Regions from separate parts of the Yersinia sp. 2541 StPb PI genome, predicted to be linked through region 3. Evidence: predicted binding sites of a transcription regulator. Region 3 holds the regulator's gene; each other region holds the start of a gene.

Region 1 (4,562 bases), 2.3 Mb from region 3:
AAAACAGGCACGGGTGAATCTGGAATCCCTGACTGATGCGGTTATCGGGCGGGATATCCCGGTAGTAGCAACTTCATCAAGTTGCACCTTTACCTTGCGTGATGAGTATCCGCACTTGTTAGATGTTGATACTGCACCCGTGCGCGACAAAGTGGAGTTGGCGACACGCTATCTCTACCGCTTATTGGATCAGGGGCGCGACTTACCGTTGAAAGCGCTGTTCTCGGCAAACAATACGCCGTTGCGTATTGCCTATCACACACCTTGCCATATGGAGAAAATGGGCTGGACGGCCTATACCCTGGCTTTGCTACAGCGTATCCCCGGTATTGAGCTGGTGGTATTGGATTCGCAGTGTTGCGGGATTGCCGGAACTTACGGTTTTAAATCAGAGAACTACGCAACATCGCAAGGGATTGGTGCCTCACTGTTCCAGCAAATCGAGGAGAGTGGGGTTGATTTGGTGATTACCGATTGTGAAACCTGTAAGTGGCAGATTGAAATGTCGACCAGCAAAAAATGCGAACATCCCATCACTTTATTGGCACTGGCTTTAGCTTAATTTTGGAAAAGGATAATGCAGGCAGAGCGCTGATGAGCCGCGCTCTGTTAAGGAATACTATTTTAGCTTGAGCGTGCTAATAATCGATTCGGCTTCAGTCTGAGCTTGCTGCTGATTATCTGCGGGCAGCGTAATTTGTATTGTCATCAAATGGTTATCGACTTTACCCATCAACACAGACGAATAGGCTTTCTGGCCGCCACTGGTAATAATGCTATCTAACTGCTGGAACGGTTGTCCGTCAATTTTAATGGCTTTATTGGTGACGACTTGCAGGTTAGCATCACGGGCGCGTTGCTGGTCTGCTAAACGCGTTGTCAGTACTTCCAGTTCTTCATTGGTGTTATCACCTAAAATCACGATAACTGCTTTATCGCCGGTTTTATTGGCGTAAACGTGCATGTTATTCGCTTGATTGCCCATCTTTCCGCTTTGATCAGACAAGTCTGCCGGCAAGCTGAAGGCCACTTTGCCTTCCAGCAGGCTGACCGGTTGGCCCACGTTACTATTGCTGTTGCCATCACAAGCACTTAATCCTGCAACCAACAGACCGACAGCAAGAAATTTGGTTATTTTATGCATGGGAATCCCTTTATTGATGATTAATATCCCCTTGTTACTTGAACTTACAGGGGGTTAGTGACACCCCTGCAACGCCAACTAATCTGGGTATAGCCTTATCGCACCTTATTCAGACGCTAAAAGCAATCTATTGTTCAGTGGCAGTAGCCTGCTTTAGTGCTTGCTGTTCGGTCTGTCGGGCAAAATATTTCAGCAATACATTGAGCATCACGCCATAGGCGGGTAGGAAGAACAACATGCAGATCAGCAGCTTAAAGCTATAATCCACCAAAGCGATTTCTACCCAGTTTGCAGCCATAAATGGGTCAGTACTGCGATAGAACGCAATAAAGAAGAACGCCATGGTGTCACTGATATTGCCAAAGAACATGGCAGCAGTAGGGGCAACCCACCAGGCACTGCGCTGACGCAGGCGGTTAAATACCTGAACATCCAGAATCTGGCCGAGTACATAGGCCATAAAGCTGGCAATCGCGATACGGGCTACCACCAAGTTAAAGCTGGTTAATGCCGGTAACCCCTGCCAACTCCCCTGATAAAACAGGGCTGAAATCAGATATGAAATCAGCAACGCTGGCACCATAACCGACAGAATGATCCGGCGCGCCAAAGGAGCACCAAAAATCCGTACAGTCAGGTCAGTGGCAAGGAAGATAAACGGAAAAGTAAAAGCGCCCCAGGTGGTATGAAAACCGAAGATAGCGATCGGTAATTGCACCAGGTAGTTGCTGGAGGTAATGATGACAATATGGAATAGCGACAGCCATACCAAAGCGGTCATCCGCTGTTGGGCAGTAAACGAAAACATAAATGTGACCTTTTTGGTTATTGGGGTGAGGGAACCCAAACAGAATGTGCCGCAATTTCTGCGACGCGGCGGCATAATACGCGTTTGCGCAACGAATGCAATGGCTAATTTTAACGCAAACGTTAGCGTCGCTTGCGCCTAAAAATCGACGGGGTAAACTATCCGCCTTCGCACACGGGCTTATATTTTATCTTTATACTGCTAGCAAACCCATAACGACCAACAAGAGACTCACCATGACCGATATTTTTGCCAATCCAGACAAAACACTTGATGCACTGGGCCTGCGCTGCCCTGAGCCGGTGATGATGGTGCGAAAAACGGTCCGGCACATGGAAGATGGCCAAACTCTACTGATTATTGCTGACGACCCTGCCACCACCCGCGATATTCCCGGTTTTTGCCGTTTTATGGACCATCAGTTGTTGGCACAAGATATCGGGCAGACGCCGTATCGGTATTTAGTCAAGAAAGGGGCAAAAGCGCAGTAACACCCGCCTCTGCCCCAATTATCAGAACCGATGCTTGATTCAAACATCCCGCTTGCGCAGTAGCCGTAACGCATTGGCTGTTACTAAGGCGGTAGCACCGGAATCTGCTAATACTGCCAACCAGAGACCGGTTAAGCCCAGTAGTGTGGTAACCAGGAAGATTCCCTTTAGGCCCAGTGCGATAGTAATGTTCTGGCGGATATTGGCGTTGGCCGCCCGTGATAACAGAATAATTTCTGCTAATCCGGTTAACCGGTTGTGGGTCAACGCGGCATCGGCTGTTTCCAATGCCACATCGGTGCCACTACCCATGGCAATACCAATACTGGCTGCTTTCATCGCCGGAGCATCATTGATGCCATCACCGACCATCACCGTAGGTTGTGCCGCATTCAATGCCATAACCGCTTGCACTTTATCGGCGGGCAGTAATCCGGCGCGGTAATCAATCCCCAATTCACCGGCAATTGCCGCTGCGGCTCGTGGATTATCGCCAGTGAGCATCACCCCCTGAATACCTAACTTCTTCAGCGCATCAATGGCTTGCCTGGCATCAGTTCGTAACGTGTCACGTAATGCCAATAAACCAATTAGCGTTTCATCTTCCAGCACGGCGACGGCTGTTTTACCGCTGCTTTCCAACTGGTCGAGCTGTGTTTGCCACTCAGCAGTCAATAACTGTGGGGGCAACTTACTGGGGGCGCTGACGCGCACCGTCAGACCATTAACCACACCTTCAACACCCACCCCCGCCAGAGCTCGACGCTCACTCGCCAGTGGCAATATTGGGGTGTTTTGCTGTGCGCGTTGCATAATAGCGATCGCTAACGGATGGTGGGAGCCAGCTTCAACGGCGGCGGCCAACGCTAACAGGCGGGTTTCACTCACACCGGCTATAGGCAGAATATCGGTAACTTTAGGTTTGCCCTCGGTCAGGGTGCCGGTTTTGTCAAAGGCAACCGTTTGAATTCGGCCCAACTGCTCCAGTGCTGCTCCCCCTTTGATCAATGCCCCACGGCGGGTTGCCGCCGCTAATGCAGATGTAATTGCCGCAGGTGTGGAGATAACCAACGCACATGGGCAACCTATCAGTAATAGTGTCAGGCCGCGGTACAGCCAGGTTTCCCAAGGTTCGGCGAAAGCCAAAGGCGGTACTAACATGACCAGCGCTGAAAGCAGCATGATCGCTGGCGTATAAATACGACTGAAGCGGTCAATGAAACGCTCAATGGGTGCTCGGCGTTCTTCTGCTAATTCAATTAGTTGCAGAATACGGTCAATAGCATTATTGCCGGGTTCTGAGATAACTCGCATTTCAGTGGCGCGATCGACCGATAAGCTCCCGGCCGCAACTTTTTCGCCTTGCTGACGCTCAACAGGGATAGATTCTCCGGTGAGGGCGCTTTCATCGAAACTGGCAAAAGGGGTCATTAGTTCGGCATCTGCGGGTAAGCGGCCACCGGGCGAGATTTCGATGATATCGCCGGGGCGCAAACTGGCGACAGGAACCTGCCTACGCTCACCGTCTTTTAACAACAGTGCCTCTTCTGGCACCAGTGCCATCAGGGCAGTTACCCCACGGCGTGCACGGTTTGCGGCATAAGATTCGAGCAGTTCGCCGACCATAAACAGCAGTAATACCATGGCCGCTTCAGCGGTTGCGCCAATAAACATCGCCCCGATAGCTGCCACGCTCATCAAGGTTTCAATGGCGAAGGGAGTCCCAGAGCGGATAAGCTTCCAGGCTTTGGCGATGATCGGGATCAGACCGACAATGGTGGTTGCAGTGAAGGCAAACTCACTTAGTTCAAGGCTGAATAACGAGATCCCCCAACTGATAAGCATCAGTGTGGTTAATAATGCGATAGGTAAGTATTCGCGCAGGCGTGATTCTGGCGCAGCGGCTTTACTTCCTGCGCTTGATTGGGTATCGACCAGAGTGAATCCAGCCTGAGTGACTGCATTCACGACTTGAGGGCGGATATCTATGCGTGCATCAACCACTAATTTTTCTGTGGCAAAGAGGACTTTTACATTTTCAATCCCGACCAGATTACTGACGGCATTTTCAATTTTTCGGGCACAGCTTGGGCAGTCCATCCCTTTGACCTGCCAACTG
Region 2 (4,562 bases), 840 kb from region 3:
TGCTGTGTTCCTGAGTTTGTACTCTTTCGACCACATCCTCTTCGCTATCCTCACTGAAAACCGGTACTTTGGCTTGCAGAATAACCGGGCCGCCGTCCAGCTCTTCAGTAACGAAATGCACTGAGGTGCCATGCTCCGGATCACCGTTTTCCAGTGCCTGACGATGAGTATGCAGACCGGGGTATTTCGGCAACAGTGACGGATGGATATTTAACATCCGGCCAGCATAGTGCTGAACAAACTCCGCACTGAGAATGCGCATATAACCGGCTAACACCAGTAAATCAGGTTGATAGTGATCAATGGCTTGCGCCAATGCCAAATCAAAACTGGCGCGATCCGCATAGGACTTAGCATCCACTGCATGGTGGGGAATACCCGCCAATTCAGCACGTTCCAACCCATAAGCATCAGGGTTATTACTGAACACGGCACTGATGGTGCCTGAAATACGCCCTTGTTGTTGGGCGTCGATCAACGCTTGTAGATTACTGCCCTGGCCGGAGACCAAAACCACTATCTTTTTCATATACCCTTCGTACTTGAAGCTGCGGGGTGTTGGCTGCGCGCATTACTCGGCCCATCCGTGGGCCTCGCCTCGTTGAGGCCGCTGCAAGCAGCGTTGAAATCTGCTCCCGGCAGATTTGTCACCTGAATCACGGACTTGAGTCAGCTCATCGGGATTTTGAAGCTGCAGGCTGAGTCAGCAATGTTATGGATTGATGATGACTTGATCTGCACCGTCAGTCGCCGCCGCAATCACACCGATTTTCCAGGCTTTCTCACCGGATGCGGTCAGTAACTCAACGGCAATATCAGCCAGTTCTGCCGGGAGCGCAACAACCATGCCGACACCACAGTTAAAGGTACGATACATTTCGTGGCGACTGACATTGCCGGCTTGCTGCAACCAACTAAATACCGCAGGCCACTGCCAGCTAGCTTCGTCGATAACCGCTTGAGTCCCTGCGGGTAATACCCGTGGGATGTTTTCCCAGAAGCCGCCGCCAGTCAGATGAGCAATAGCATGAATATCAAGCTGCTCAATCAGGCTGAGAATGGATTTAACGTAGATTTTGGTCGGTTCCAGCAAATGGTCAGCCAGCGATTTACCATCCAACTGAGTTTGCTCAGGATTGGTGTTGCTGACTTCCAGAATTTTGCGTACCAGTGAATAACCATTGGAATGCGGGCCGCTGGCACCTAAGGCAACCAACGCATCACCCGGTGTCACTTTGCTGCCATCAATGATTTCAGACTTTTCAACTACACCAACGCAGAAACCGGCAACGTCATAATCTTCACCGTGGTACATCCCCGGCATTTCTGCGGTTTCGCCGCCAACCAGTGCACAACCTGATTGTTTACACCCTTCGGCGATACCGGTAATCACACTGGCGGCAGTATCCACATCCAGTTTACCGGTGGCAAAGTAGTCAAGGAAGAACAGCGGTTCAGCACCCTGAACCACCAGGTCATTGACACACATGGCCACTAAATCGATACCAATGGTATCGTGGCGTTTCAGGTCCATCGCCAGGCGCAGCTTAGTGCCTACGCCGTCGGTGCCTGAGACTAAAATAGGTTCACGGTATTTTTGTGGCAAAGCACACAGGGCACCGAACCCGCCCAATCCACCCATCACTTCTGGGCGACGAGTTTGTTTAACCACACCTTTTATGCGATCAACAAGGTCATTACCGGCATCGATATCTACGCCTGCGTCTTTATAGCTGAGAGAGGTTTTGTTGGTCACAGCGAGGTCCCCACGGCGGTTGGCTGTTTGAGCTTATATCCTTCATACTTGAAGCCGCAAGAGGGCTCGCTGCACGAACTTATCCAAATCACTGACTTAGTCAGCTCATCGCAGTTCGCTTGCTGGCAGCCTACCTGCAACGCCAATTACTTTGGCTATAGGAAGAAAACGCGACAATTCTAACAGCGCAGGCAAACGTTTGCGAGTAGCTTGTGATATCACGCTGATTTTTAGCTTTCTTGACTTAAGATTGATTTTCTATTGATCTGAATCAGGCTATTCATTGTGGCGTTCAAAAAAAAAGGCGGTATAATCTCGCGATTTTTTTGGCCGTCAACCGCCTAACCAGGAGAAAAATAATGAAGATCGTTGAGGTGAAACACCCGCTAGTAAAACATAAACTTGGTTTGATGCGTGAGAATGATATCAGCACGAAGCGTTTTCGCGAGTTAGCGTCTGAAGTAGGGAGTTTGCTGACTTACGTGGCAACCGCCGATCTGGAAACTGAGAAAGTCACCATTGAGGGTTGGAACGGGCCGGTAGAGATTGAACAGATTAAAGGTAAGAAAATTACGGTGGTGCCGATCCTACGTGCTGGTTTAGGCATGATGGAGGGGGTGTTGGAAAATATACCGAGTGCCCGCATTAGCGTGGTGGGTGTCTATCGTGATGAAGAGACACTAAAACCGGTACCGTATTTCCAGAAACTGGTTGCCGATATCAACGAACGTATGGCGTTGGTTGTTGACCCTATGCTGGCAACCGGTGGTTCGATGATTGCGACTATCGATTTGCTGAAGAAAGCCGGCTGCCAGAGCATTAAAGTGTTGGTATTGGTTGCCGCACCGGAGGGTATCAAAGCGCTAGAAGAAGCGCATCCAGACGTAGAGCTGTATACCGCCGCCATTGATCAGTGCCTGAACGAACACGGTTATATCATTCCAGGTTTGGGTGATGCCGGGGATAAGATTTTCGGAACCAAATAACTGATGATAGCCGACTCGATAGTCGGCTTTTTTTTGAATAACTTTTAGCATAATCATTTTTAAACACACCATTAAGAGGATAGAGAAATGAGCCGTCGCACCATCGGTGTCAGCGAGCGTCCACCGCTGCTCCAGACGATCCCCCTGAGTTTTCAACATTTGTTCGCCATGTTTGGTGCCACCGTTTTAGTTCCTATTCTATTTAAAATTAACCCGGCCACGGTGCTGCTGTTCAACGGTATCGGAACCTTGCTCTATCTGTTTATTTGTAAGGGAAAAATCCCGGCTTACCTCGGCTCAAGTTTTGCGTTTATCTCACCGGTACTGCTGCTATTGCCCTTGGGATACGAAGTTGCCTTGGGTGGTTTTATCATGTGCGGCGTGCTGTTTTGTCTGGTGGCGCTGATTGTGAAAAAAGCCGGAACGGGTTGGCTGAATGTGCTGTTCCCGCCCGCGGCGATGGGGGCGATTGTTGCCGTTATCGGCCTTGAGTTAGCTGGCGTTGCTGCGGGTATGGCCGGATTATTGCCCGCCCAAGGTGTGACAGTAGATTCAACCACTATTATCATTTCAATGGTGACGTTAGGGGTAACCATTCTGGGATCGGTGCTGTTCCGTGGCTTCTTCGCCATTATCCCTATCTTGATCGGTGTGTTGGTCGGTTATGCTTTGTCATTCGTGATGGGGGTGGTTGATTTAACCCCGATTAGTCAGGCCCATTGGTTTGCCTTACCGACGTTTTATACCCCACGTTTTGAATGGTTCGCTATTTTAACCATCTTGCCTGCGGCGCTGGTGGTTATTGCCGAGCATATTGGGCACTTAGTGGTCACGGCGAATATTGTGAAAAAGGATTTGATTCGTGACCCTGGTCTGCATCGCTCGATGTTTGCCAACGGTATTTCGACGGTGATTTCCGGCTTCTTTGGCTCAACCCCCAATACCACGTATGGTGAGAATATCGGTGTTATGGCGATCACCCGTGTTTACAGTACTTGGGTGATAGGTGGCGCTGCGATTCTGGCGATCATGCTGTCTTGTATCGGTAAATTGGCTGCTGCCATTCAAGCGGTGCCGGTACCGGTGATGGGCGGTGTTTCACTACTGCTGTACGGTGTTATTGCCGCATCAGGTATCCGCGTGCTGATCGAGTCAAAAGTTGACTATAACAAAGCACAAAACCTGATCTTAACCTCCGTTATCCTGATCATCGGGGTGAGTGGCGCGAAAGTGAACATCGGCGCAACTGAACTGAAAGGCATGGCTTTGGCAACGGTTGTGGGGATTGGCTTGAGCTTGCTGTTTAAAGTGATCAGTCTGATTCGCCCTGAAGAAGAGATTATTGACGCCCAGGAAGACGAGTCCACACGTTAATATCGGTGCAATAAAAAGTGATATCTGGCCGGGCAGTTATTGTGGGTTCGGCCAGTTTTTCGCTTCAGATCAGGTTTTTATGCTGTTGTTAATTTTTGTGGTAAGCTTGCCACGTTTTCCCGCCCGTTTTGTTGGTTGAGGTGCTTCTGAATACGCCGGCACAGCTTTCACTGCCACTCTATCTTCCCGATGATGAAACTTTTGCCAGTTTTTATCCGGGGGAGAACCCGTCCCTGTTAGCGGCGATCCAGTCCACTGTTCATCAGTCCCACGGCAGTTATATCTATTTTTGGTCGCGCGAAGGCGGTGGCCGGAGCCATCTATTACATGCAGCTTGTGCGGAGTTATCGCAAAAAGGCGAGGCGGTAGGCTATGTCCCGCTCGATAAACGTGCCTATTTTGTACCCGAAGTATTAGATGGTATGGAGCAGTTGGCGCTGGTGTGT
Region 3 (4,562 bases):
TCTGTCATTCCTGTTGAAAGTTGTTAAGATTAATACCCACAACAAAAATACAACAATTAAGCTTTAACCGCTCTTCGCCACCTCACTGCCCGTGGCAATTGATGTGATTTGAGGAGCAAACACCCTGAGCAACCCCGAAAGGAGAGAGCGATGTCTTTTGAATTACCGGCATTACCCTATGCGCAAAATGCGCTAGAGCCCCACATCTCAGCTGAAACGCTGGAATACCACTACGGCAAGCATCACAACACCTATGTGGTTAATCTCAATAACTTGATTAAAGACACTGAGTTTGCGGGTAAGACGCTGGAAGAGATTGTAAAAACCGCTAATGGCGGGATCTTTAATAATGCGGCCCAAGTCTGGAACCACACCTTCTACTGGCACTGCCTGTCACCTAACGGCGGCGGCGAACCTACGGGCAAAGTTGCCGATGCCATTAATCAATCATTTGGTTCTTTTGCTGAATTTAAAGCACAATTTACTGATGCGGCAGTAAAAAACTTTGGTGCGGGCTGGACCTGGCTGGTTAAAAAAGCAGATGGCACACTGGCGATTGTCAGTACGTCTAATGCAGCAACTCCACTGACCACCAACGATAAACCAGTGTTAACCGTAGATGTGTGGGAACATGCTTACTATATTGATTACCGCAATGCGCGGCCAAAATACCTGGAAAACTTCTGGGCACTGGTTAACTGGTCTTTCGTTGAGAAAAATTTAGCCTGATACGGCAAGAAGAGTGACAACCCATCGTCGCATTACGCGTAAAAATAATTAAGGGCGGGATTAACCCGCCCTACTTATCACTTCACACCGGCAAGCGGTTTAATTAATTCATTACCGCCACGAAGCTAAAGACAATAATCATCGCCAGCGCACCAACAGTCGTAATCAGCGACATTTTCAGATTGGTATCCATAAAAACTCCTTAGCCGGTTAGTTTGTAGTAGGGAAAAGGCACATAGTTAGTGTGTTAAATTATTTTCCCACAGTTCAGAAAAAAAATCTTGTGCTCATTACGCACTTTATAACTTTGATTACCCCTTTCACTTTTCCTCCAGATCAGCCAAAATTCGCAGTTCATAACTGCATACCGACTAATAACGTCCAATAAATACTCTCAGACAATCAGCTGATTTAACTTCCCAGCCTAATATCGTGTTTTTGTCTGAGCGGTTTTCGGGTTATGCAGGCAAACGATTAACATAATACTTACCCTACTGTAACCGGTAAGCTTAGGAGTCATTCTTTTTATGGCAACGATTAAAGATGTGGCCAAACACGCGGGTGTGTCCACCACCACCGTTTCGCACGTTATCAACAAAACTCGTTTCGTCGCCGAGAATACCAAGGCTGCGGTGTGGGCTGCCATTAAAGAACTGCATTATTCACCCAGCGCTGTAGCCCGCAGTTTGAAAGTTAATCACACTAAATCAATTGGTTTACTGGCAACATCCAGCGAAGCGCCCTATTTTGCCGAAGTGATCGAAGCGGTCGAAAATAGTTGTTATAGCAAAGGTTATACCCTGATTTTATGTAATTCTCATAATAATCTGGACAAGCAAAAAGCTTATCTGGCGATGTTGGCACAAAAACGTGTCGATGGGTTGCTGGTGATGTGTTCAGAATATCCTGAGCAGCTACTCGGGATGTTGGAAGAATATCGCAATATCCCAATGGTCGTCATGGATTGGGGAACCGCACGGGGTGATTTTACTGACTCGATTATTGATAACGCTTTTGAAGGCGGCTATTTGGCGGGCCGTTACCTGATTGAGCGCGGTCATCGTGACATTGGGGCTATCCCCGGCCAGTTAGCCCGTAATACCGGTGGTGGCCGCCACCAGGGCTTCCTGAAAGCACTGGAAGAAGCAAATATTACCCTGCGTGATGAGTGGGTGGTCCAAGGGGATTTTGAACCGGAATCCGGTTATAAAGCGATGCATCAAATCCTGACACAAAAACATCGCCCAACGGCGGTGTTCTGTGGCGGCGATATTATGGCCATGGGCGCGATATGTGCTGCTGATGAGTTGGGCCTACGGGTACCACAAGATATTTCGGTGATCGGGTATGATAATGTGCGTAATGCGCGCTATTTCTCGCCGGCGCTAACCACTATTCACCAGCCCAAAGAGCGCTTGGGCGAAACGGCCTTTGCCATGTTACTTGACCGTATTGTCAGCAAACGTGAAGATTCGCAGACCATTGAGGTACACCCTAAACTGATTGAGCGCCGTTCTGTCGCTGATGGCCCGTTCCTCGATTATCGCCGTTAATCCTCTCCTGCCGGTAGTGTTTAGCTCTACCGGCGGCTAATCTTGCCTCATTAATCCTCAGTCATTGATTGATAACTCACTGTCATCTTTCAACCATTCGGTATTAAGTGTGACACTGTCACCTAGATATTCCAGCAGCCAGGCCAATGCTGGTGAATGGTTGTTCTGCTCCCAGGTCAAGCAACATGGACTATCGGGCAACGGTTCAGCCAGCGTCAGTGCCGCTAGCTTCCCTTGCTCAATCAACGGCGATACCATATGTGCCGGCACCATCCCGATGCACAATCCTGCACACAGGCAATCGATTCCCGTTGCCCAGTCCGGGGCGACCAATCGCTGCTGGTTTGCTAAAGTCCAGGTGTCACGTTTAGGTAAATTACGGGCGGTATCTTCCAGGCAAAGTGAGGGATAAGGCCGTAACTGATTATCGCTAAGTGGCTCGGTTAATTGGGCTAAAGGATGATCGACACTCACCACACAATGCCAGCTTAAAAAGCCCATATCGCGAAAGATGAACCGCCCACCGACCGGGATCGCGCGGGTCGCACCAATGGCCATTTCCGCCTGCCCATCCACCAGCGCATCCCACACACCGTTGAATACTTCATAGCGTACCCGCAGTTCAATATCAGGAAAATGTCGGTAAAAATCCAACACTAAACGGCGACTACGCTGTGGTTTAACAATTTTATCTATTACTATATTTAACTGCCCACGCCAACCATTCGCCACCTGTTGACACTGACGGCGTGTGTCATTCATTTTTTTGATAACATCTCGCGCATCTTTAATAAAAACCACGCCAGCTTCGGTTAATTCCACATCGCGATGACGTCGTTCAAACAACGGAACGGCCAACCACTCTTCCAACTGGCGCACCGTATAACTAATCGCAGACGGTACGCGGTGCAATTCTTGAGCAGCAGCACTGAAACTCCCAGTACGGGCTACTGCGTCCACCACATCCAGTGAATATTCAGACCACATAGTTTTTCACCTTTTTACATCACCAATTTGCTATCAAATTTTTTAATAGCATGGTGCAAATATTACCGTTTCACAACAGAATATCGCAGCGGATAGAATGCCCTCCGCAATTAATTTTCTATAACAGAAGTTTTGCCTGCAAAAATTATAATTTAGCCAACGTCATTGGAGCCGCTGCTAACACCTCTGCGGTTTCAAAGACCAAGGATATAAAGAGAAATAAAGAATGAAAACGTCGTCTGGTTTTATGTTCTATCTGGCCGGTCTGAGTATGTTGGGCTATTTGGCCACTGACATGTATCTACCCGCTTTTGGCGCAATGCAACAAGAGCTTCAAACGTCTGCCGGCGCCATCAGTGCCAGCTTAAGTATCTTCCTCGCCGGTTTTGCTATCGCTCAGCTTATCTGGGGACCCGTATCGGATAAGTTAGGCCGTAAACCGGTACTGTTAGCCGGTTTGGCGTTATTTGCCATCGGTTGTCTGGGGATTTTATGGGTTGAAAATGCGACACAATTATTGGTACTCCGCTTTATTCAGGCGGTAGGGGTGTGTTCTGCTGCTGTAAGTTGGCAGGCGTTAGTGGTAGACCGTTATCGCGATGGCAAGGCCAATCGCGTGTTTGCCACCATTATGCCGCTCGTAGCACTCTCTCCAGCGTTAGCTCCGCTACTGGGTGCCTGGTTATTAAACCACTTCAGTTGGCGTTCAATTTTTGTAGTGCTACTGGCCGTTACGTTGCTGCTATTGATCCCAACGGCGCGGTTGAACGAACGCAAAAAAACCGCACAAGATAATGCTGCACGCATTAGCACCAACATCAGTTTCTGGCAGTTGCTTAAGTCGGCAACATTCAGTGGCAACGTGATGATGTTTGCTGCCTGTAGTGCCGGTTTCTTTGCCTGGTTAACCGGTTCACCTTTTATTCTGGGTGATATGGGTTATAGCCCGAATGTCATCGGATTAAGTTATGTCCCCCAGACCCTGGCCTTCCTGTTAGGTGGATTTGGTTGTCGCAGTGCTCTTTCCCGAATCAAGGGCAATACCTTGCTGCCGTGGCTGTTGGCGGGATATTCAATCAGCATGATTGCACTTTATCTGATAGCAACGTTAACCACGCCGACGCTGCTGACCTTACTTATTCCATTCTGCATAATGGCGCTGGTGAATGGTGCCTGCTACCCTATTATCGTAGCGAATGCATTAATGCCTTTTCCAGCTAACACCGGTAAAGCAGCCGCGCTGCAAAATACGCTTCAGCTCGGGTTATGTTTTGTTGCCAGTATGTTGGTATC
Region 4 (4,562 bases), 1.7 Mb from region 3:
TATGTTCGCCTTTGCGATCTTTTACCACCGGAGCCAGTAACATCAAGCGGCGGCCTTCCGGCTGACTGATGACGTTATCCACCATCTGACTGACGGTTTGCGCGGCTAGCGTAACATCGTGATCTGGGCAGCGTGGTTCACCGACACGGGCGAACAGCAAACGCAGATAATCATGGATTTCAGTGATGGTACCCACAGTCGAGCGTGGGTTATGCGAAGTTGATTTTTGCTCAATGGAGATTGCCGGTGACAGACCTTCAATATGGTCGACATCCGGTTTTTCCATCAGCGATAGAAATTGGCGCGCATAGGCGGAAAGAGACTCAACATAACGGCGTTGCCCCTCGGCATACAAGGTATCAAAAGCCAGTGAGGATTTGCCTGAACCCGATAGACCGGTGACCACGATCAGTTTGTCGCGCGGGATAATCAGGTTGATATTCTTAAGATTATGGGTGCGAGCGCCCCGAACTTCTATATTATCCATTCAAACACTTCCCGGATGTAAACTGAGCCTCTCCCGCGCCCTTTTTTACTCTTCGTACTTGAAGCCGTAGGGTTGTTGGCTGCGTTCACTCACCCTAATCACTTACTGGCTGTAAGCTCATAGGGACTCGCTCGCTTGCCGCCTACCTGCAACTCCAATTACTTTGAGTAATGTATAGACGCATTTTGCAACGTCAAAAAAGGACACAGCCAGTACGAAACGGATAATTATGACACAAAAAAACCTGAATGGATATCCAGTATTCGAGTGCAATTAAGGCAGATGTCATGATAAAACTGCAACACATTTCGCAGTTATGATCTACTGTGCCGTTTAGCAGTTAGCGTGTTAAACTTACTCGTTTATACTGTACAAAATTTACTTCATCAGGAGAGTTCACATGGCCAGCAGAGGCGTAAACAAAGTGATTTTGGTCGGGAATTTGGGCCAAGACCCGGAAGTCCGCTACATGCCAAACGGCGGAGCTGTTGCCAATATCACCCTGGCCACTTCCGAAAGCTGGCGTGATAAAGCCACCGGCGAGCAGAAAGAAAAAACTGAATGGCACCGTGTGGTGTTGTTCGGCAAACTGGCAGAAGTGGCGGGTGAATATCTGCGTAAAGGCTCTCAGGTTTATATTGAAGGCGCACTGCAAACCCGTAAATGGACAGATCAGGCTGGTGTTGAGAAATACACCACAGAAGTTGTGGTTAATGTGGGCGGCACCATGCAAATGCTGGGTGGCCGTCAGGGCGGCGCTGCTCCGGCAGGTGGTGGTGCACCACAAGACGGCGGGGCGCAAGGTGGTTGGGGTCAACCTCAGCAGCCACAAGGTGGTAACCAGTTCAGCGGCGGTCAGACTTCACGTCCGGCCCAGTCTGCACCAGCAGCACAACCACAAGGCGGCAATGAGCCACCAATGGATTTCGATGATGATATCCCGTTCTGATTGCGCTGTTTTTTAAGCACAACAGTGCTGATTAGGAAAATAAAGCCCTGCCTTGGCGGGGCTTTTTGTTGGTTTTAAGTCGCGCCTGAGGGATGAGATTTTTATACCTCGATATATCTGTTTTGCTTTCTTAAAATTGGTATTGGCAGCTTTGCAAACCAAAAAATTCTTTTATCACTATAATCAATACTCTTATGTTCATCATATGGAGCTTGGTCATGGTCACGGTTCACCATCTGAATAATTCACGTTCACAACGTATCTTGTGGATGCTGGAGGAACTGCAAGTTCCTTATGAGTTGAAGCGCTATCAGCGCGACCCCGGCAGCTTACTGGCACCACCAGAATTGAAAAAAATCCATCCATTGGGAAAATCACCAGTGATTACTGACGGTGATCTCACCTTGGCGGAGTCTGGTGCCATTATTGAGTATTTACAGGAAACCTATGATGCACAGGGGCTATTTAAGCCCACCGGTCACTATGATCGTCAACAGTTCCGTTACTGGATGCATTATGCCGAAGGTTCATTGATGCCATTGCTGGTGATGAAACTTATCTTTAGCCGATTGGGTGGGCCGCCTGTGCCGTGGATTATTCGCCCGGTTGCCAAGGCTCTGGGTGATGGCGTACAGAAAAGTTATCTGAATAAGCAAATTGCTACTCACCGCGATTATCTGGAACAGCATTTGACGAATAATCAGTGGTTTGCTGGCAGTGATTTCAGCGCGGCGGATATTCAGATGAGTTTTCCTATCGAGGCAATCAACACCCGTGGTGGTCTTGAGGGGTTCCCGAAACTGCAAGATTTCTTAGTGCGCATTCATCAGCGCCCAGCCTACCAACAGGCGATTGAGAAGGGCGGAGCCTACAAACTGGAAGGCTGATAACCGATGATTCGGCATCATTGCCACGCAAAGTAAATGAGTGTGAGGCTACTCACACTTTTGTTTCCCGTCAAATTAATGCTCCCCCGACAAATTAATGTAAAAAAATGCAATAAATGTCGCTATCTGGTGTTGATTAGTCGCTACGAATAGCTAGATAATCGTTTGCCTTACAATAAGGCTATTTTATTTGCCATTTTGAACTTGGGCAGTGCTAAAAATCCTCACGTACCGAGTGTACGCTCCGGTTTTTGCGGCTGGCCGCGTCCAAACTGCCTGCAACAATGACGCTTATTGTAGTTTTTCTTCGATTTTTTTCAGTCATGCGTGCTTCCAGCTAATCGTTTGCTATTTTCTCCACCATGAAGATGTTGGAGGCGTTGTCGAGTTAATCGGCAAAAACGGAAACGATTACGTAGGGAAGGGCGCCTGACTTGCTGACTACTTTAAAATGACACACAGGGGACATAACCATGTCTAGCACCAACCCTCAAGTGAACCGGGCAGTAACGCCAAAAGGTTCGCTTGATGCATTTTTCAAGCTTAGTGAACGCGGCAGTAATGTACGCCAGGAAGTGCTGGCTGGCCTGACAACCTTTCTCGCCATGGTCTACTCGGTCATTGTTGTACCAAGTATGCTTGGCAAAGCGGGTTTCCCACCAACAGCGGTGTTTGTGGCAACCTGTCTGGTTGCCGGTCTTGGTTCTTTGTTGATGGGGTTGTGGGCCAACTTGCCGATGGCGATTGGTTGCGCCATATCACTGACAGCGTTTACGGCATTCAGCTTGGTGCTGGGGCAACACATCAGTATTCCTGTGGCATTGGGGGCAGTATTCCTGATGGGGGTGCTGTTCACTATTATCTCTGTGACCGGTATCCGTTCATGGATATTGCGTAATTTGCCGATGGGCGTGGCACATGGTACCGGTATCGGTATCGGCTTGTTCCTGTTGCTGATTGCAGCAAACGGTGTCGGCCTGGTTATCAAAAACCCGATTGAAGGTTTACCGGTTGCACTGGGTGCATTTACCTCTTTCCCGGTCATAATGACTTTGCTAGGGCTGGCGGTGATTTTCGGTCTGGAAAAACTGCGAGTGCCGGGTGGCATTCTGCTGGTGATCATCGCCATCTCGGTTATCGGCCTGATTTTTGATCCGAGTGTGACCTATCAAGGGCTGTTTGCGATGCCTAGCCTGGCGGATGCTAACGGTAATTCATTGATTTTCAGCCTTGATATCATGGGTGCATTGAAACCTGTGGTGCTGCCAAGTGTATTGGCATTAGTGATGACTGCTGTATTTGATGCCACCGGGACTATCCGCGCGGTAGCGGGTCAGGCTAATTTGTTGGATAAAGACGGCCAGATCATCAGCGGCGGTAAAGCTCTGACATCTGACTCCGTTAGCAGCATTTTTGCTGGTTTGGTGGGCGCTGCGCCTGCTGCGGTTTATATCGAATCTGCCGCCGGTACTGCCGCTGGTGGTAAAACCGGTTTGACCGCCACCGTGGTAGGTATTTTGTTCCTGCTGATGCTGTTCCTGTCGCCACTATCCTATTTGGTTCCGGCTTATGCGACGGCACCGGCTCTGATGTATGTAGGGTTGCTGATGTTGAGCAACGTCTCCAAACTGGATTTCGAAGACTTTGTTGATGCGATGTCTGGCCTGCTTTGTGCCGTGTTTATCGTGCTGACTTGTAATATCGTCACCGGTATTATGTTGGGCTTCAGCTCGCTGGTTATTGGCCGTATCTGTTCCGGTGAATGGCGTAAACTGAATATCGGTACCGTGATTATCGCTATCGCGTTAGTGGCATTCTATGCGGGTGGCTGGGCAATCTAAGCGATGAGTTTTTGCTGGCATCGGGGTGACGCTGTCCCGATGCCACAGCGGTTTTTAATAACCCTATTTTCTTTGTTTTTTCCTGCCATCAGTTACAGGTTTTTTCCCCGTTTAACAAAAAAGTGATCTACTATCAAAAGCTAAACTCCGGCCCTGTCTACGGGCGGGTGAGGTTAAATCTTATATTGAGTTGTGTTGAGTTGAGTCTAAGGAAAGCATGGAAATTTTTTTTACAATCCTCATCCTGATTCTGGTGGTGTCGCTTTCCGGCGTTGTCACTCGGATGTTGCCGTTTCAAATCCCCCTTCCTCTGATGCAGATTGTCTGTGGTGCCTTGTTGGCCTTTCCCCACTTTGGTTTGCATGTCGATTTTGACCCGGAATTATTCCTGGTGCTGT

The links. Region 3 encodes PurR, which represses purine synthesis genes. Its sites were predicted from a motif close to CANGCAAACGTTTGCNTG; they were not measured.
Positions count from the first base shown of each region.
Region 1: tusA (sulfurtransferase TusA) is a predicted target of PurR. The motif match lies at 2,065-2,082, and genes of this name have one in related genera.
Region 2: purM (phosphoribosylformylglycinamidine cyclo-ligase) is a predicted target of PurR. The motif match lies at 1,945-1,962, and genes of this name have one in related genera.
Region 4: V1953_RS01680 (NCS2 family permease) is a predicted target of PurR. The motif match lies at 2,724-2,741, and genes of this name have one in related genera.

Region 1 is NZ_JAZGQB010000001.1:4,470,823-4,475,384, reverse strand. Features, by position in the region: gene glpC (anaerobic glycerol-3-phosphate dehydrogenase subunit GlpC) at 1-562, shown strand, start outside; gene V1953_RS20095 (DcrB family lipoprotein) at 620-1,144, opposite strand; gene V1953_RS20090 (7-cyano-7-deazaguanine/7-aminomethyl-7-deazaguanine transporter) at 1,272-1,952, opposite strand; gene tusA (sulfurtransferase TusA) at 2,189-2,443, shown strand; gene V1953_RS20080 (zinc/cadmium/mercury/lead-transporting ATPase) at 2,483-4,562, opposite strand, start outside.
Region 2 is NZ_JAZGQB010000001.1:1,284,150-1,288,711, forward strand. Features, by position in the region: gene purN (phosphoribosylglycinamide formyltransferase) at 1-529, opposite strand, end outside; gene purM (phosphoribosylformylglycinamidine cyclo-ligase) at 713-1,756, opposite strand; gene upp (uracil phosphoribosyltransferase) at 2,116-2,742, shown strand; gene uraA (uracil permease) at 2,830-4,116, shown strand; gene hda (DnaA inactivator Hda) at 4,257-4,562, shown strand, end outside.
Region 3 is NZ_JAZGQB010000001.1:2,128,565-2,133,126, reverse strand. Features, by position in the region: gene sodB (superoxide dismutase [Fe]) at 151-729, shown strand; gene cydH (cytochrome bd-I oxidase subunit CydH) at 833-922, opposite strand; gene purR (HTH-type transcriptional repressor PurR) at 1,257-2,282, shown strand; gene punR (DNA-binding transcriptional activator PunR) at 2,340-3,269, opposite strand; gene punC (purine nucleoside transporter PunC) at 3,496-4,562, shown strand, end outside.
Region 4 is NZ_JAZGQB010000001.1:390,587-395,148, forward strand. Features, by position in the region: gene uvrA (excinuclease ABC subunit UvrA) at 1-487, opposite strand, end outside; gene V1953_RS01670 (single-stranded DNA-binding protein) at 888-1,436, shown strand; gene V1953_RS01675 (glutathione S-transferase family protein) at 1,655-2,323, shown strand; gene V1953_RS01680 (NCS2 family permease) at 2,797-4,164, shown strand; gene V1953_RS01685 (Na+/H+ antiporter) at 4,382-4,562, shown strand, end outside.